Regions from separate parts of the Streptomyces sp. NPDC006624 genome, predicted to be linked through region 3. Evidence: riboswitches for the same ligand, from Rfam matches in the RefSeq annotation. Region 3 holds a riboswitch; each other region holds the start of a gene.

Region 1 (6,213 bases), on a different contig from region 3:
CGTGCCGCCGGGTCACCACGAAGCCCTCCGCCTCCAGGGTGCGCAGCGCCTCCCGGACGGGGACCCGTGAGACGCCGTAGCGGCGCGCGAGGAGTTCCTCGGTGAGCCGGCTGCCGCGTTCGTGGACACCCGCGACGATGTCGTCCCGGATGGCCGTGCACACCGAGTGCGCGGGAATGCGCATGACCGACCTCCGCTTAATCCCCGTGAAACGCCGACGCGTGACGCGTGTTCCGTGACTCTATTGCAATGAGCCGGAATTTCCGACGGCGGGCCGGAAATCATGGATATTTTTTGGACAACCGCCGGCGGTCCGGACCGGGAACACCCCGTTCATCCGGGGCGCCGGTTCGGGCGGTGGTCACCGGAAACACCGAAAGGCCCCGGCTCGACGAGCCGGGGCCTTCGGACGCGGGGCGGGGTGGGTCAGATCTTCACGCCGTGCGAGCGGAGGTAGGCGACGGGGTCCATGTCCGAGCCGTACTCGGGGCTCGTGCGGGCCTCGAAGTGCAGGTGCGGGCCGGTCACGTTGCCGGTGGCGCCGGACAGCCCGATCTGCTGGCCGGGGGTGACCTTCTGCCCCACGGAGACGCCGATGGACGACAGGTGGCCGTACTGGGTGTACGTGCCGTCGTTCATCTTGATCACGACCTGGTTGCCGTAGGAACCGCCCCAGCCCGCCTCGACGACGGTGCCCATGCCGACGGACTGGACGGAGGTGCCGGTGGCGGCGTGGAAGTCGACGCCGGTGTGGCTGCCGGAGGACCACAGGCCGCTGCTGGTCCGGTAGCCGGTGGAGACGTACGAGCCGGCGATCGGGGAGACGAAGGTGTTGAGGCGCTTGCGCTCGGCCTCGCGGGCGGCGCGTTCCTTGGCCTCGCGGGCCTCCTCCGCGGCCTCCTTGGCCTTGCGGGCCATCTCGGCGGCCTGCTTGCGGGCGGCCTCCTCGGCCCTCTTCTTGGCGGCGGCCTCCTCGGCCGCCTGCTTCTGGGCGACGGCCTGGGCGTCGATCTGCTGGGCGACGGTGTCGCCCATGGTGACCACGGGGGTGAGACCGGTCTGCTCGGGAGCGGGGTCGGCGGCGAAGGCGGCCGGAGCGGCCACGGTGCCGATGACGCCGGTGGTCGCGAGGGCCGCGACGCCCGCGGCGCGGGCGGTGCCACGCTGCATCCGGCTGGGCCGACGGTGCTTCCCGGTGGCGCGGGTGAACGCCATGTAGTGGCTGGTCCTTTCCTTCCCTCTCGCCTACCGGGTTAGCTGACGGGTTCGGAGCAGGAAGGTCTCCTACGGACCCCCTCGCGACTCGCGCGGGCGTCCGATTCACCCCAGGGACTACTGGTGGGTCCCCGGCTCCCCTGGCTCGCGCCGTACGGGGACTCGGCGATGACTGTCCGGTGCCGCGGGTGCGGCGCACTGCCTGACGAACAGCCCGGACGACGCTAAGCGGGGGCACTTTCAATTCCCAAACGGATCCCGGCTTTTGTAGCGCATCCCACAGGGCAGACAGGCAACCTCCGTACCAATTCGGGCATAAAGGAGCCCTGGCGCCTTAGAAGACAACCAGGGCTCCCGCGCGCGTGTGCCGCTACTCGGCGGCGACCACCGAGACTTCGCCGATGCCGAGAGCCTCCACCGGGCCCTTGATCTGCGCCGCGTCACCGACGAGGACGGTCACCAGCCGGTCCACCGGGAACGCGCTGACGGCCGCCGCGGTGGCCTCCACGGTGCCGGTCGCGGCGAGCTGCCGGTACAGCGTGGCCTGGTAGTCGTCGGGCAGGTGCTGCTCGACCTGGTCGGCCAGCGTCGAGGCGACGGCCGCCGCCGTCTCGTACTTCAGCGGCGCCACGCCGACCAGGTTCTGCACGGCGACGTCCCGCTCCGCGTCGGTCAGGCCCTGCGCGGCGAGCGTGCGCAGCACCGTCCACAGGTCCTGCAGCGCGGGACCGGTGTTGGGCGTGTCCACCGAACCGCTGATGGCCAGCATGGAGGCACCGGTGCCGTCCGGGGCGGACCTCAGGACCTGGGCGAACGCGCGCACGCCGTAGGTGTAGCCCTTCTCCTCGCGCAGGACGCGGTCCAGACGGGAGGTGAGGGTGCCGCCGAGACAGTACGTGCCGAGCACCTGCGCGGGCCAGACGCGGTCGTGCCGGTCCGGGCCGATGCGGCCGATGAGCAGCTGCGTCTGCACGGCGCCCGGGCGGTCCACGATGACGACCCGGCCGGTGTCGTCGGCGGTCACCGGCGGCACCGGCCGCGGTTCGGCCTGCGAGCCGGTCCAGGCGCCCAGCGTGTCGCCGAGCAGGGCGTCGAGGTCGATGCCGGTGAGGTCGCCGACGACCACGGCCGTGGCGGTGGCGGGGCGGACGTGCTTCTCGTAGAAGCCGCGTACGGCCGCGGAGTCGATCGCGGCGACCGTCTCCTCGGTGCCCTGCCGGGGCCTCGACATGCGCGAGTCCGCCGGGAACAGCTCCTTGGAGAGCTCCTTGGCGGCGCGGCGCGAGGGGTTGGCCAGCTCGTGGGGGATCTCGTCGAGGCGGTTGCGGACCAGCCGCTCGACCTCGCTGTCCGCGAACGCGGGCGCCCTGAGGGCGTCGGCGATCAGCCCGAGCCCCTTGGCCAGCCGGGACGCCGGCACCTCCAGGCTGAGCCGGACACCGGGGTGGTCGGCGTGTGCGTCGAGCGTGGCGCCGGCGCGCTCCAGCTCGGCGGCGAACTCCTCGGCGGAGTGCTTGTCGGTGCCCTCGGAGAAGGCCCGGGCCATGATCGTGGCCACGCCGTCCAGGCCGGCCGGCTCGGCGTCCAGGGGCGCGTCGAGCAGCACCTCGACGGCGACGACCTGCTGGCCGGGGCGGTGGCAGCGCAGGACGGTCAGGCCGTTGCCGAGCGTGCCGCGCTCGGGGGCGGGAAAGGCCCAGGGCCTGGCGTCGCCCGCCTGGGGCTGGGGGTGGAAGTCCATCGCGGCGAGCTCGGTCACTTGGCCGCCTCCTCGTTCTCGTCTCCGGCCGCGGCAGCGGTGTCCTCGTCGGTGGCGTCCTCGTCGGCGACGGGCTCGTAGACCAGCACCGCGCGGTTGTCGGGCCGCAGGCGGGCCTTGGCGACCTCCTGGACCTCCTCCGCCGTGACCTCCAGGACGCGCTGGACGGCGGTCAGGGCGAGCTGCGGGTCACCGAACAGCACGGCGTACCGGCACAGTTCGTCGGCGCGGCCGGCGACCGTGCCCAGCCGGTCCAGCCACTCGCGCTCCAACTGGGCCTGGGCGCGCTCCATCTCCTCGGCCGTGGGGCCCTCCTCGGCGAACCGGGCGAGCTCCTCGTCGATCGCGGCCTCGATGACCGGCACCTCCACGTCACCGGACGTCTTCACGTCCAGCCAGCCCAGGGAGGGCGCCCCGGCGAGCCGCAGCAGGCCGAAGCCCGCCGCCACGGCCGTGCGGTCGCGGCGCACCAGGCGGTTGTAGAGGCGGGAGGACTCGCCGCCGCCGAGGACGGTGAGGGCCAGGTCGGCCGCGTCGCACGCGCGCGTGCCGTCGTGCGGCAGCCGGTAGGCGGCCATCAGGGCGCGCGCCGGGACGTCCTCCTCGACGACCTCGCGCAGCTGCTCGCCGAGGGTCTCCGGCAGCGAGCCGTCACGCGGGGCGGGCTTGCCGTCGTGGCCGGGGATGGAACCGAAGTACTTCTCGATCCAGGCCAGCGTCTGCTCGGGGTCGATGTCGCCGACCACGGAGAGCACCGCGTTGTTCGGCGCGTAGTAGGTGCGGAAGAAGGCGCGGGCGTCCTCCAGGGTCGCCGCGTCCAGGTCGGCCATGGAACCGATGGGGGTGTGGTGGTAGGGGTGGCCCTCGGGGTAGGCGAGGGCGGTCAGCTTCTCGAAGGCGGTGCCGTAGGGCACGTTGTCGTAGCGCTGGCGGCGTTCGTTCTTGACCACGTCGCGCTGGTTCTCCATCGACTCGTCGTCGAGGGCGGCGAGCAGCGAGCCCATGCGGTCGGCCTCCAGCCAGAGGGCGAGCTCCAGCTGGTGGGCGGGCATGGTCTCGAAGTAGTTGGTCCGCTCGAAGCTGGTGGTGCCGTTCAGCGAGCCGCCCGCGCCCTGGACGAGCTCGAAGTGGCCGTTGCCCTTCACCTGCGCGGATCCCTGGAACATCAAGTGCTCAAAAAGGTGAGCCAGGCCGGTGCGCCCCTTGACTTCGTGGCGCGAGCCGACGTCGTACCAGAGGCACACCGCCGCGACCGGGGTCAGGTGGTCCTCGGAGAGCACCACGCGAAGGCCGTTGGCCAGGCGGTGCTCGGTCGCTGTCAGGCCTCCGGAGCCTGCCTGGGCTGTGGCCGTGTGACCCATGGGCATGTACGTCCCTTCGATCGCTGGGCGGTCGATCAAACCGCGGATTTCCTGCCGGTCCTGCCACTGTATGCAAGCGCGCGAAGCCCTGGTGAAGTTCCCGGCGCCGGGCTCGGGCCGCGGGCGGGGGCGGCGCTTGACCCGGGTCCTGGTCCCGCTTGTCAGTGCGGCGGTCCACAATGGTCCGCGTCAGATCTGGAACGCAGCAGCAAGGAGCCGGCAGCGATGGCCCGCCGCAGCACGAAGACCCCGCCGCCCGACGACTCGTACGAGGAGCGGATCCTCGACATCGACGTCGTCGACGAGATGCAGGGCTCCTTCCTCGAGTACGCGTACTCGGTCATCTACTCCCGCGCCCTTCCGGACGCCCGCGACGGCCTCAAGCCGGTGCACCGACGCATCGTCTACCAGATGAACGAGATGGGCCTGCGCCCGGAGCGCGGGTACGTCAAGTGCGCCCGTGTCGTCGGCGAGGTGATGGGCAAGCTGCACCCGCACGGCGACGCGTCGATCTACGACGCCCTCGTGCGCATGGCCCAGCCCTTCTCCATGCGGGTCCCCCTGGTCGACGGGCACGGCAACTTCGGCTCGCTGGGCAACGACGACCCGCCGGCCGCCATGCGGTACACCGAGTGCCGGATGGCCGAGGCGACGAGCCTGATGACGGAGTCGATCGACGAGGACACGGTCGACTTCAACCCCAACTACGACGGCCAGGAGCGGGAGCCGGCCGCCCTGCCCGCCGCCTTCCCGAACCTGCTGGTCAACGGCGCCTCGGGCATCGCCGTCGGCATGGCCACGAACATGCCGCCGCACAATCTGCGCGAGGTCATCGCCGCCGCCCGCCACCTGATCAGGCACCCGAACGCGGACCTCGACGCCCTGATGAAGCACGTCCCGGGCCCGGACCTGCCCACGGGCGGCCGCATCGTCGGCCTCTCCGGCATCCGGGACGCCTACGAGTCGGGCCGCGGCACGTTCAAGATCCGGGCGACCGTGTCCGTGGAGCAGGTGACGGCCCGCCGCAAGGGCCTCATCGTCACCGAGCTGCCTTTCGCGGTCGGCCCCGAGAAGGTCATCGCCAAGATCAAGGACCTGGTCGGTTCGAAGAAGCTCCAGGGCATCGCCGACGTCAAGGACCTCACCGACCGCGAGCACGGTCTGCGCCTGGTCATCGAGATCAAGAACGGCTTCGTGCCGGAGGCGGTCCTGGAGCAGCTGTACAAGCTGACGCCCATGGAGGAGTCCTTCGGCATCAACAACGTGGCCCTGGTCGACGGCCAGCCGCTCACGCTGGGTCTGAAGGAGCTGCTGGAGGTCTACCTCGACCACCGCTTCAACGTCGTCCGGCGGCGTTCGGAGTTCCGCCGCGGCAAGAAGCGCGACCGGCTGCACCTGGTGGAGGGCCTGCTGACGGCCCTGCTGGACATCGACGAGGTCATCCGCCTGATCCGCTCCAGCGAGAACTCCGCGCAGGCCAAGCAGCGCCTGATGGAGCAGTTCTCGCTGAGCGAGGTGCAGACGCAGTACATCCTCGACACGCCGCTGCGCCGTCTGACCAAGTACGACCGCATCGAGCTGGAGAGCGAGAAGGACCGGCTCAACACGGAGATCGAGGAGCTGACCCGGATCCTCGACTCGGACGCGGAGCTGCGCAAGCTGGTCTCCTCCGAACTGGCCTCGGTCGCGAAGAAGTTCGGCACCGACCGGCGTACGGTCCTGCTGGAGTCGGGCGGTGCCCCGGTCGCGGCCGTGCCGCTGCAGGTGGCCGACGACCCGTGCCGGGTGCTGCTGTCGTCGACGGGTCTGCTGGCCCGTACGGCGAACGCCGAGCCGTTCACGGAGGCCGCCGGTGCCAAGCGCGTCAAGCACGACGTG
Region 2 (6,213 bases), on a different contig from region 3:
GGCGACCTTCTTCGTGCGGATCGTCATGTCGCCGTTCGCGCACCCGCTCTTCACCGTGCTGACCGGCATCGGCTTCGGCATCGCCGCGCTCTCGGCGCACCGCCGGCAGCTGCGCCGGATCGTCTTCCCGCTGGGCGGGCTGCTGCTCGCGATGGGCATGCACGCGATGTGGAACGGCTCGTCGGCCTTCGGCGAGTACGGGTTCTTCGCCGTGTACGCGGCGTTCATGGTGCCCGTCTTCGGGCTGCTGACCTGGCTGGTGATCTGGACGCGGCAGCGCGAGCTCACGACCGTGCGGACGGAGCTGCCCGCGTACGCGGTGGCGGGCTGGCTGACCCCGGCCGAGCCGTACGCGCTCGGCTCGATGCGGGCCCGCCGGATCGCCCGCCAGTACGCCCGCCGTCACGCCGGGAAGGCGGCGGCACGGCAGGTCGCGCAGTACGAGGCCTACGCGACGTCCCTGGCGTTCCTGCGCCACCGGGGCCGCCTGGGCCGGGCCGGGGCCGACTTCGTCGTACGGGAACGGGAACTGCTGAACGAGCTGTGGCGCCGCCGCGAGGCGGCCCGCCCGGCTCTGGACCACGCGGCCCGGGTCACGGCCCCTCCGGTCCCCGTGGCGGCCCCGCCCTGGCCGGTGCATGGGATGCACGGGATGTACGGGGCTCACGGGGCGCACGGGATGCACGGCCACGGCCATCCGCAGACGCCGTACCCGGCCTGGAACCCCTACCGCTCCTAGAACCGCGAAGACCGGCAGCCCTGACGTCGGGGGGTCGTCGTCAGGGCTGCCGGTGCTTCGATCGGCGTGCGCTGCTTACGGGTTGAGGCCCTTGTCCCGCAGCCAGGCCATGGGGTCGATGCCGCTCGACGAGCCCGCGGCGTGGACCTCGAGGTGGAGGTGGGCGCCGGTGACGTTGCCGGTGGCGCCGACGCGGCCGATCACGTCGCCCGTGCTGACCTTCTGGCCGACGCTGACGCCGATGGACGACTGGTGGGCGTACCAGATCTCCGTGCCGTCATCGAGGGTCAGGACGGTCTTGTAGCCGTAGGAGCCGTTCCAGCCCGCCTCGGTGATGGTGCCGCTGTGCACCGCCTTGATGGGCGTGCCGGTGGGGGCGGCGAAGTCGAGGCCGGTGTGGTAGCCGGAGGACCAGTAGGCGCCGGCCTGACCGAAGGACGAGGTGATGGTGTACGAGGAGGTCGGCAGCGTGTACTGCTTGGCGAGGGCGGCGAGCCGCTCGGCCTCGGCCTTCTTGCGGGCCTCCTCCTCGGCCTTCCGCTTGGCCTCGGCGGCCTTGGCCTCGGCCTCCTTCTCCGCCTTGGCGGCCGCTTCCTGAGCGGCCTTCTCGGCGGCGGCGGCGGCTTCCTCGGCGGCCTTGGTGTCGATCTGGTCCTGCTGGTGCTCGACCTGGGCCATGATCCGGGCGCGCAGGGCCTCGCCGGCGCCGCTCGTGCCCTGCTCGGTGTCCGCTGTGGTCGTGCCGAGGCTGCTGAGCGGGGTGGCGGGAACTTCGGGGGTGTCGTCGTCCGAAAGGAGGGAACCCACCGAGGGAAGGTCCGGGACGGAGATCGACACCGGCGGCTTGCCGGTCTGGGCGCTGGCCATGCCACCCGCGCCGACGGCGGCTATGACGCCGACGCCGAGGACGGTGGAGCTGCGGGCGAGCCCTCCGCCGCGCTGCTTGGTGACGCGGTGCCGGCCACGGACGGGGCGGATGGACTCCGCGGTGGGGTTCCACTCCTGGAACGGGCCCTCGTCGGTGCGATGGGCGCTGTAGCCGAAGACCTCGGTCTCGCGCTGGTCCGTCGCGAACGGGGCCTCGGGGGCAGGCCGGTTGGACGCCACGTGGGCGTACTCCTTTCCTTCCTTCTCGCCTACCGGGTTAGCTGACGGGTTCGGAGCAGGAAGGTCTCCTACGCGCGTATACCAACCGTGCTTCCACGGCGGTATCCGCCCGATTCACCCCAAGTGGTGGTTCCCCGGTTCCCTTTCGGGATTCGGCGCGTGCGCACGGAGCCGCCTTCTGTGACGGCTGGGACGACCGCGCTGCGTTATCGAACGTTAATAGACGCGCGGTGGGTATTCCAGCGGTTCCGCTTGATCATTAACCTTTTTTCGCGCGGACCAACCTGCCATGACCGGGCAAATTCGGGCGAGTTGACCGCTTCCCGTGTGACTTCTGGGATATGACGATGCGTCAGTCGTGACGCGGAGCGGGGCCGTTCACTCACCGTGCGTAATGGCGTGGGCGAGGAAAGAACCGAGGGCCGGAACCCTTTCGGATTCCGGCCCTCGGCCTTCAGTAGCGGGGACAGGATTTGAACCTGCGACCTCTGGGTTATGAGCCCAGCGAGCTACCGAGCTGCTCCACCCCGCGTCGTTGTGACTCCAGTGTACGCCATGCGCGGGACAGCTCGTGCACACCGGCCGTTCAGCGGCCCGGAGCGCTCGCGTGCGTGAGGGTTTCCCAGGCCGTGAACAGGCCGTCCGTACCGGCGGGCCTGGTCCGGACGGCCAGCCGGTGCGCGGCCGGGACGGACTTGCCGAGGCGGCCCTCCAGGTGGTGCAGCGCGACTTCCAGACCGGGTCCGAGCCTCCCGTCGAGGCGGCCGCCGCACAGCCACGCCGGCGGGCGTCCGTCCAGCTGGTGGCGGGCGTGCAGGGCGAGCGCGGCGGTCAGCCGGTCCTCGATCTCGCCGTAGAGGTCGACCCCCTGGTGCCAGGCCGTCTCGGCGATGTGGGCCGTGGCGGCGAGCGAGGCGCCGACGTGCCGCAGGCTGCGGCAGGTCTCCTGGGCGACGCCGTCGCGGTAGGTGCGCAGCCCGAACCAGCGGGCCGCCGTCCGCTGCGGGGTGTCGAGGCCGGAGCCGGGCGCGGGGAGCGGGGTGCCGCCGTCCTTCTCCAGGTAGAAGACGGCGGGCACGCGTTCCCGGAAGCGCTCCAGGGCGTGGTCGAAGGCCCGGTGGTCGTCGAGGAAGACGGCGACGGCGATGACCGCCTCGGTCGCCACCAGATCCCAGGTGCCGCTGAACTCGGGGACATCGCCCGCGACTTGGGGGAGGTGGACGGTGCGCAGCATGGACGCGAAGCGGCGCACCCGCTCGGCGGGCCAGCCCCCGCCGGGTGTGTGCCGCACGATCTCCGCGGCCCGCGCCCAGACCGACCCGGTCCAGCCCGCCTGGAGCACGGCGTTCTCCCCGGCGTGCCGGCGCAGCGTGCCCGACCAGGCGTCCATGATCTGCCGGGCCTTGGCGGCGTGCCGCGGCTCGCCGGTGACGGTGAAGAGCAGGGCCTGGGTGTAGGCGGCCAGGGCGTCCTCGCGCTCCTCGGCGCAGCCGCGGCCCGCCGGGTCCCCGGCCGGGCAGACGACGCTCGCGCGGGGCTCGGCGCGGTGCCGGTAGGAGCCGTACGGGCTGTCCCGCATGGCCAGGTAGGCCTTCAGCCAGGGCTGCCGGCCGGCGGTGACGTTCGCGCGTACGGCGTCCAGTCCGGCCCGGTCGACGAGGACGCCGGGGTGGGTGAAGGGGGCGTCGGCCGGCAGGGACCTGCCCTTGCCGCCGGTGCGGGCGTCGGCCGCTCCGCAGGCGGCGAGCAGGACGGCCAGCAGCGGTGCGAGCAGCAGCGCCGCCGTGCGTCGTCTCCTCACTGCCCCCACGCCCACTGCCCACATGCCCACTGCCTCCGCGCTGTCGTACCGGCCCTGCAGTCAGCGTGACCCGGCGGGCGGCGGGCCCGCAGGATCTGTTGGTCCGATCGGCCCGCGCGTCGGCACGGCGGGTGACGGCGGCGCAGGCCGGAGGTTGCGTCAGGGCAGCAGATGACGGTTCGGGGCCTTGGCCCGTTCCTCGTGCCCGGGGAGGACGACGACCTGCGCCCCGCCGGCCGCCAGCACGCCGCTGCCGTCGGCCTCCGTGACGAAGGTGTCCGGCTCGCGCCAGGCCGTGACGACGCGCCGGACACCGGCGTCGAGGATGAGCAGGGCGCAGGGCGCGGGGCGTGAGGCGCGGCGGGCGCAGGGTTCCAGGCTGCTGTAGACCGTCGCGCCGGGGAGCCTGGGGTCGGCCGGGTCGAGTTTGGCCAGGGCGGCCTCCTCGGCGTGCACGACCGGGTCGCCGTTCTCGCGCGAGTGGCCGCGGGCCAGTTCCGTGCCGTCGGCCGCGACCACCACCGCGCCCACGCTGAACGCCGTGTCCGAGGGCGGGCACCGCTCCGCCAGGTCGCAGGCGAGGGCCAGCCAGTGGTGGTCGGCGGCGGCCGGGAGGAGTCCGGTGCCCGGGGCGGTCGGCTCGTAGCGCATCAGGACGACGTCCTCGATTTGCCGGGTCTCCAGCAGCCGCAGCCGCCCGGCCTGGTAGCCGCCCGGGCCGAAGAGACGGGGCGCCTGCGGATCGCCGACGAAGAGCGGGGCGAGGACCAGCTGGAGTTCGTCGGCGAGGCCCTGGGTCAGGAGCTGGGTGTGGATCAGGCCGCCGCCCTCCACCATGAGCCGCCGTACGCCGCGCACGTCGTGCAGGTGGCTCAGGAGCCGCCGCCAGTCCAGGGCGTCACCGAGCGCGACGACGTCGGTGGCGAGGCCGAGGGCACGGGCGCGCTCGGCGCCCCGGTCGGTCGTGTAGAGGACCTTCTCGCCGCCGGTGTGCCAGAACCGGGCCTGCGGGTCGAGGTCGCCGGAGCCGCTGACGGTGACCTTGAGGGGGTAGGCCGGTTTCCCGGCGGCCGTGCGGGCGGCGCGGCGCTCGGCGGAGTTCACCAGCAGCCGCGGGTTGTCGGCGCGGAGGGTGCCGGCGCCGACGAGGATCGCGTCGACGGAGGCGCGGACCTCGTCGACCCGGTCGAAGTCGGCCGGGCTGGACAGCAGCAGCCGTTCGGGGCCGGTGTCGTCCAGGTAGCCGTCGAGGGAGACGGCGGCGGACAGCAGGACGTACGGGTGGGGCATCGACGCTCCGCGGCTGGTCGGGACGGCGGGACCGGACGGTCTTGGTTCAAGTTTGAAACAAACCTACACTGGCGGCATGACGACTCGCTGGCTCACCCCCGAGGAGCAGCGCGCCTGGCGCGCCTACATCGCCGCCTCGCTGCTCCTGGAGGACGCGATCGACCGGCAGCTCCAGCAGGACGCCGGCATGCCGCACCTGTACTACTCCATCTTGTCGGTCCTGTCCGAGTCCCCGGAACGGCGGCTGCGGATGACCGATCTCGCCGCGCGGCTGAAGATCACGCGCAGCCGGCTGACGTACGCGGTGACGCGGCTGGAGAAGGACGGCATGCTGCGGCGCGAGGCCTGCCGGGACGACGGGCGGGGCAGTGTCGCCGCGCTGACCGACGAGGGGTTCGCCGTGCTGGAGCGGGCGGCGCCCGGGCATGTCGAGACCGTGCGGAGCCTGCTGTTCGACCGGCTCAGCGAGGAGCAGGTGGGGCAGCTGGAGCAGATCGCGACGGCGATCGCACAGGGGCTCCAGGAGGACGGGGCCCGACCGGCCGCGGACGACGTGCCGTGGCGGCGGAGGTCGTCACCGGCCTGTTCGTGACGCCCGCCGCAGGGGACCGGAAGCCCGTTGCTTCAACTTTAAAGCACGAGTAGTGTTCCGGACGTGGATCTGCTTCAAATCTGAAGCAGTACGGCTGTGCAGCCGAACAGGAAACGGAAGCCGGAGGCCCCGCATGCCCGACACCCCCGCAGTCCTCGCCACCGAGCGCTCCCGCGTGCGGGTCCCGCTGCGCTTCCACGACGGCTACGAGGCCGACGCCGAGCTCGTCACCTTCCACGGGCTGGCCGACGGCCGGGAGCACGTGGCCGTCGTCCTCGGCGAGCCGGGCCCGGTCCCGCTGGTGCGGCTGCACTCCGAGTGCCTGACCGGGGACGTGTTCGGCTCGGCCCGCTGCGACTGCGGTCCGCAACTGCGCGAGGCGGTCGAGCGCATCGCCGAGCGCGGCGGCGTCCTGCTCTACCTCCGCCAGGAGGGCCGCGGCATCGGCCTCTACAACAAGCTCGACGCGTACGCGCTGCAGGACGAGGGCCTCGACACCTACGAGGCGAACGCCGCCCTTGGGCTGCCCGAGGACGCCCGCGACTACACGGCCGCGGCCCAGATGCTCCGGACCCTCGGCATCGGCGAACTGGACCTGCTCTCCAACAACCCCGACAAGGCCGGCCAGTTGCGCGCCCTGGGCGTCGGCGTCCGCGAGCGCGTCCCCACGGGCGTCTTCACCAC
Region 3 (6,213 bases):
GCCTGCCTGGGGCAATGAGTTGTCCACAATGAGTTGTCCACAGGCGTTGCCCGGAGCGCCCGGGCCCCTCGATGATGTTGGTGCCTGGTCGGACCTGGTCGGGCTTGTTCGAATCCGTGGGGGCGTGATGCCGGACATCTCCGAAGACGGTCGTACCTGGGTGCTCTCCGGCCCGGCGAGCAGCTACGCGCTCCACATCACGGAGCGGGACGAACTGCTGCACCTGCACTGGGGCCCGCGCATCGCCCTGGCCGACGCCGAGGCCCTCGCCGCCCGGCCGCTCCCCGATCACTGGCCCTTCGAGTCCTCGCTCGACGGGCGCGAGGAGTACCCGGTCGAGGGTGGCCCCCGCTTCACCCGCCCCGCCCTGTCCGTGCGCGGCGCCGGGCGGCGCGGCACCGAGTGGGTCTACGAGGGGCACGAGGCGGACGACGGCGAGCTGCGGCTGCGCTTCCGCGACGGCGGGCTGCTCATCACGCTGCACTACCGGATGCCCCCGGCCACCGACGTCGTCGAGCGCTGGGTGAGCCTGGACAACCGGGGACCGGCCGTCGAGGTGCTGCGCGCCGACTCCGCCACCTGGACCCTGCCCGAGCGCGACACCTGGCGGCTGTCCCAGCTGCACGGCCGCTGGGGCGCCGAGTCCCGGCTGGCGCGCTCCGAGCTCACGCCCGGCGAGAAGGTCCTCGGCAGCCGCCGCGGCCACACCTCCCACCAGCACCTGCCCTGGGTGGCCCTCGACACCGACGCGACGGAGGAGCGCGGCGAGGTCTACGGCTGCGCCCTGGGCTGGTCCGGGTCCTGGCGGATCGCCGTCGCCCGGCTCCCGGACGCGCGCGTGCAGATCACCGGCGGCGCCGGACACGACGACTCGGGCCTGCTGACGCTCGGCCCGGGGGAGGCGTACACCACACCCGTCTTCGCCGGGCTCTGGAGCGACGGCGGCTTCGGCGGGGCGAGCCGCGCCTGGCACGCCTATCAGCGCGACCACGTCGTCCCGGACGCCGGCCGCGACCGGCCGGTGCTGTTCAACTCCTGGGAGGCCACCGGCTTCGACATCTCCGAGGAGCAGCAGCGGGCGCTGGCCGAGCGGGCCGCCGCCCTGGGGGTCGAGCTGTTCGTGGTCGACGACGGCTGGTTCGGGGCGCGCACCGGTGACCGGGCCGGGCTCGGCGACTGGACGCCCAACCCGGACCGCTTCCCCGGCGGGCTCGGGCCGCTCGCCCGCCACGTGCACGGCCTCGGTATGCGGTTCGGGATCTGGGTCGAGCCCGAGATGGTCAACCCGGACAGCGAGCTGTACCGCGCCCACCCGGACTGGGTGCAGTACCAACCGGGACGAAAGCGGACGGAGTTCCGCAATCAGCTGGTGCTGAACCTCGCCCGCGAGGACGTCCGGGAGTACCTCTGGGAGCGGCTCGACGGGCTGCTGTCCAGCGCCCCGATCGACTACGTCAAATGGGACTTCAACCGCTGCTTCACCGACGCCGGCTGGCCGGACGACCCCTACCCGCAGCGACTGTGGGTCGACCACGTGCGCGCCCTGTACGCCCTGCTCGACCGGCTGCGGGCCGCGCACCCGGGCGTGGCCTTCGAGTCCTGCTCGGGCGGCGGAGGGCGCGTCGACCTCGGTGTGCTGAGCCGCACGGACCAGGTGTGGACCTCGGACAACACCGACCCGCTGGACCGGCTCGCCATCCAGCACGGCTTCAGCCAGATCCACCCCGCGCGCGTGATGGCCGCCTGGGTCACCGACAGCCCGAACGCCATGCTCAACCACCGGTCCAGCTCCCTGCGCTTCCGGTTCGTCAGCGCCATGGCCGGTGTGCTGGGGATCGGCGGCGATCTCACCCGGTGGACCCGGGAGGAGCTCGCCGAGGCGGGCGGGTGGGTGCGGCTCTACAAGGAGATCCGCCCCGTGGTGCAGCGCGGGGACCTCTACCGGCTGCGGCCTCCGGAGGGCGGCCTCAGTGCCGTGCAGTACGTCCTCGGCGACGAGGCGGTCGTCCTCGCCTGGCTCCAGGCGCAGCGCTACGGCGAGCCCGTCCCGGCACTCCGGCTGCGCGGGCTCGACCCGGCGGCGACGTACGAATGCCCCGAAACGGGCGAAGTGCACCGAGGAGGTGTCCTGCTGCATCACGGTTTGCGGGTCGGGCTGCGCGGGGACCTCGACGCCGCGGTCGTCCGCCTTAAGCGGAAGTAGTCGTTCTGTCCGAATGGGGTGCTTAGGGCGCTTCGCCATAACGTGCCCCGTTCGTAAAGGGGTTGTGGACAGGGTGCGTGACCATCGTCATATTCGTGACGATGTGTCGTCGCCATGTGCACGTAATTGCGGCGTCAATCAGGGCTATTGAGGGAAACCGGAGATCCGTAATCCACGCTCGGTGACGGGAAATGTGGCGGCGCGTCAAGGAAAACGCCGTCACGGGCAACCGCAAGCTTGTCCGGTTGCGTCTTGGTCGCTTACGTTCCACACCAATCCGGACGGACGCCTAATCCTGCCGCCGCCCGGAGCCCGCACACACTGACCCGTGTACGGCAGGAGCGGGGGACCCACAGGTACGACGCCTGTTCCGGTTCCCGGAACGGCTTGGGGTTAAGCCACGCCTCGGCGCGGCCGGGCATCTCCAGCCCGCACCCGACAGCTCACCTCGCAGGCGCCGGAGAGGAATTCGCCATGCCCGCGAAGGGTAAGCACCGCCGTCCGAAAACCCAGCGTTTCACCCGCTCCATCGCCGTCGCCGGAACCGGCGGCGCCGCTCTCGCCCTTCCGCTCATGGGTGCCGCCGGCGCCCACGCTGCCACCCCGCAGTCGGCTCCGGAAAAGGCCGTCCAGTCCGCTCCGGCCGCCGGGAAGCAGGGCGCCGAAAAGGCCGCCACCACCCGCACGTACACCGTGAAGGCCGGGGACTACCTGGCGAAGATCGCCGACGACCAGAACGTCAGCGGCGGCTGGAAGAAGCTCTACTCGGACAACCGCGACGCCGTCGGCGACGACCCGTCGCTCATCCACCCGGGTCTGAAGCTGTCCCTCGGCAAGAAGGCGGCGTCCGCGCCGAAGGCCGAGTCGTCCGCGCCGAAGGCGTCGGCCGAGAAGCAGGCGAAGAAGTCCTCCGCCGCCGAGTCCTCCTCCAAGGCCGGCACCGCCGCGAAGCCGGCCGCCGCCAAGCCCGCCGCGAAGCCGGCCGCCGAGACCAGCGCCAGCGGGTACAGCGCCCCGGTGGACGGTGCCACCGTCGGCACCCCGTACCGCATGTCCGGCAGCATGTGGTCCAGCGGCTACCACACCGGTGTCGACTTCGTCGTCCCGACCGGCACCTCCCTGAAGGCCGTCGGCGCGGGCACGGTCGTCTCCGCCGGGTGGGGCGGCGCGTACGGCAACCAGGTCGTCCTCAGGCTCGCCGACGGCAGCTACGCCCAGTACGCCCACCTGTCCCAGCTCTCCGTCTCGGCCGGCCAGGCCGTGACCGCCGGGCAGCAGGTCGGCCTGTCCGGTGCGACCGGCAACGTCACCGGGCCGCACCTGCACTTCGAGATCCGCACCACGCCGGACTACGGCTCGGACGTGGACCCGGTCGCCTTCCTGCGCTCGCACGGCGTCTCCATCGGCTGACCGACCGCACGACCACCTGCCTGACACGCACACCGAAGGCCGGACCCCGATCCCCGGGTCCGGCCTTCGGCTCGCCCGCCAACGCCCCCGTCGGGCCGCCTATTCCGGAATTGGCGAACACTTGGGAAGTGGCTTATCTCACCGCCCGTCAACCCCTTCCTACGGTCGCGTAGGTCACATTCGAGGGTGAATCATGAACGGCTGTGGCAGACGATTCGAAGAGTGACAGCAGAGTAGTGATCGGGTCGTACGTGGCGGTGGGGGACAGCTTCACCGAGGGCGTCGGTGACCCCGGCCCCGACGGGGCGTTCGTCGGCTGGGCCGACCGGTTCGCCGTCCTGCTCGCCGACCGCCGGCCCGAAGGCGACTTCCGGTACACGAACCTCGCCGTGCGCGGGAAGCTCCTCGACCAGATCGTGGCGGACCAGGTGCCGCGGGCCATCCAGATGGCTCCGGACCTCGTCTCGTTCTGCGCCGGGGGCAACGACATCCTCCGTCCCGGCACCGATCCGGACGAGCTGGCCGAGCGCTTCGAGCGGGCCCTCGCCCCGCTCGCCGCCGCGGCCGGCACGGTCATGGTGACGACCGGGTTCGACACGCGCGGCATGCCCGTGCTGAAGCATCTGCGCGGCAAGATCGCCACCTACAACGGGCACGTCCGTGCCATCGCCGACCGGTACGGCTGCCCGGTGCTCGACCTGTGGTCCCTGCGCAGTGTGCGGGACCGCAGGGCGTGGGACGCGGACCGGCTGCACCTGTCGCCGGAGGGGCACACCCGGGTCGCGCTCCGCGCGGGCCAGGTGCTCGGCATCGAGGTACCGGCCGACCCCGAGCAGGAGTGGCCCCCGCTCCCGCCGCGCGGCACCCTCGAGGTCCGGCGCGACGATGTGCACTGGGCTCGGCAGTTCCTGGTGCCGTGGATCGGGCGGCGGTTGCGCGGGGAGTCGTCGGGCGACCACGTGACCGCGAAGGGCGCGCTGTCCCCGGACGACATCCGGTCGCGGATCGCGGCGGTGGCGTAGCGGCGACGGCTTGATGGGGCGGTGGTCCGTGGCGGTTCCGGTGGGAGGCGCCACACCGGCTGACGGGGAGTGGACGCGCTCATGGCTGAGGGCGGACGCGCCTGTCGGCCACGTCCCGTGTGCGAAGCGGCAGTTGGGGGTGCCGTGCCGTGGGCGCGTCCCGGTGAGGGCGATCCGCGATCCGCTGCCCTCGTGCCGCCGGGGCAGCGGCGCGGTATGTCTCGCTGTCGGCCACGTGCCGTGCGTAGATGAGAAGTCGGGGCCCGCCCGCCCCAGGCCCGCATGGCGCCAGGGGCGGTCGGCAGCCCCTGCCGCCGTCCCTCAGCGGTACGCCGGGTCGCTCACCGGTGGGCGGGCGTCGCGCCCAGTTCGCGGGTCAGGGCCTCCTCCGCCCACTGCTGGGCCCGGGCCCGGGGCAGTGAGCCCGGATAGGACGTCAGCTGAACGGCCAGGCCGTCGAGGAAGGCCGTGAGGCGAAGGGCCGCGGCCCGGGGGTCCGGGCAGGGGAACTCGCCGGCCGCCACGCCCTCCGCGATGACCTCGGCGAGAGCCGCCTTCCACCGCCGGTCGAGGTCCTCGGCGACCTCCCGCAGGGCGGGCTCGCGCAGGGCGACCGCCCAGCCCTCGATCCACAGCCGCCAGCCCTTGGCCTGACCGGTCGGGGCGTACCACCGGACGGCCGACCGCAGCCGGCGCAGCGCCGACGTGCGGCGGCCGAGCAGTTTGCGCAGCCGCGCGAGGTCGGCCTCGGCCGCGTGCCGGAACGCGGCGGCGACCAGCTGCTCCTTCGTGGAGAAGTGGTACAGCACCAGCGCGTTGCTCACCCCGAGCGCCGAGGCCACGTCGGCGATGCGCACCGCCGCCACACCCCGGGCCTCGATCTGCTCGACGGCGGCCCGCAGCAGTTCCCCACGCCGCTCCGCCACGCTCAACCGGACTCTCGTCACGCCGTCACCCTACCCACGCCCCCGCGGCCGGCCGGCGCGCGGATCCGCCGCCGCGGCGGCGCTGCCTCAGCGGTACCAGCCGAAGCGTTCCGCCATCACCGGGAGCCGGTCCGCGGCGATCGCGTGCGCGGCGGCCCGCGGGGTCGTCCCGTCGGCCTCCGCGCGGGCCAGCATCCGCCCGACCAGAGCCCGCATGGAGCGGCGCGTGTGGGTGAACGCCTCCTCGGCGTCGGCCCCGATGTCCCCGAACAGGGTCCACCACCACCAGGCGTTCGTACCGGAGTTGACCACGACGTCCGGCAGCACGGTCACGCCCCGGGCGGCCAGCAGCGGCTCCGCCTCCGGCAGTACCGGCATGTTCGCCGCCTCCACCACCCAACGGGCGGTGATCCGCTCCTGGTTCCCGGTGTCGATCGCGTACGACACCGCCGCCGGCACCAGCACCTCCGCGTCCGCCGACAGCCAGGCGTCGCCGGGCAGTTCGAGGTCGCCGGGGCGCAACGCGCAGCGGTCGACGATGCCGTGCGGGTCCCGGGCGGCGAGCAGCGCCTCGACGTCGAGGCCCGCCGGGTTGGCGATCGTGCCCTTGAGGTCGGCGACCGCCACGACCGTGAGTCCCGCGCGCGCGAGG

The links. A riboswitch is a leader RNA that binds a small molecule or an ion and turns the genes downstream of it on or off. The one in region 3 is predicted to bind cyclic di-AMP.
Positions count from the first base shown of each region.
Region 1: another riboswitch for cyclic di-AMP. It lies ahead of ABZY20_RS22695 (M23 family metallopeptidase); the one in region 3 lies ahead of ABZY20_RS06685 (peptidoglycan DD-metalloendopeptidase family protein).
Region 2: another riboswitch for cyclic di-AMP. It lies ahead of ABZY20_RS16890 (M23 family metallopeptidase); the one in region 3 lies ahead of ABZY20_RS06685 (peptidoglycan DD-metalloendopeptidase family protein).

Region 1 covers NZ_JBEXOM010000012.1:110,248-116,460, forward strand. The annotation lists gene ABZY20_RS22690 (GntR family transcriptional regulator) at 1-184, opposite strand, end outside; gene ABZY20_RS22695 (M23 family metallopeptidase) at 427-1,215, opposite strand; cyclic di-AMP (ydaO/yuaA leader) riboswitch at 1,228-1,393, opposite strand; gene ABZY20_RS22700 (pitrilysin family protein) at 1,586-2,974, opposite strand; gene ABZY20_RS22705 (pitrilysin family protein) at 2,971-4,335, opposite strand; gene ABZY20_RS22710 (DNA topoisomerase IV subunit A) at 4,561-6,213, shown strand, end outside.
Region 2 covers NZ_JBEXOM010000007.1:355,404-361,616, reverse strand. The annotation lists gene ABZY20_RS16895 (PrsW family intramembrane metalloprotease) at 1-739, shown strand, start outside; gene ABZY20_RS16890 (M23 family metallopeptidase) at 815-1,846, opposite strand; cyclic di-AMP (ydaO/yuaA leader) riboswitch at 1,858-2,014, opposite strand; tRNA gene ABZY20_RS16885 (tRNA-Met) at 2,305-2,378, opposite strand; gene ABZY20_RS16880 (alginate lyase family protein) at 2,433-3,647, opposite strand; gene ABZY20_RS16875 (dihydrofolate reductase family protein) at 3,807-4,937, opposite strand; gene ABZY20_RS16870 (MarR family transcriptional regulator) at 5,014-5,529, shown strand; gene ribA (GTP cyclohydrolase II) at 5,663-6,213, shown strand, end outside.
Region 3 covers NZ_JBEXOM010000003.1:53,445-59,657, forward strand. The annotation lists gene ABZY20_RS06680 (alpha-galactosidase) at 128-2,203, shown strand; cyclic di-AMP (ydaO/yuaA leader) riboswitch at 2,513-2,673, shown strand; gene ABZY20_RS06685 (peptidoglycan DD-metalloendopeptidase family protein) at 2,678-3,613, shown strand; gene ABZY20_RS06690 (SGNH/GDSL hydrolase family protein) at 3,850-4,635, shown strand; gene ABZY20_RS06695 (TetR/AcrR family transcriptional regulator) at 4,977-5,582, opposite strand; gene ABZY20_RS06700 (Glu/Leu/Phe/Val dehydrogenase dimerization domain-containing protein) at 5,649-6,213, opposite strand, start outside.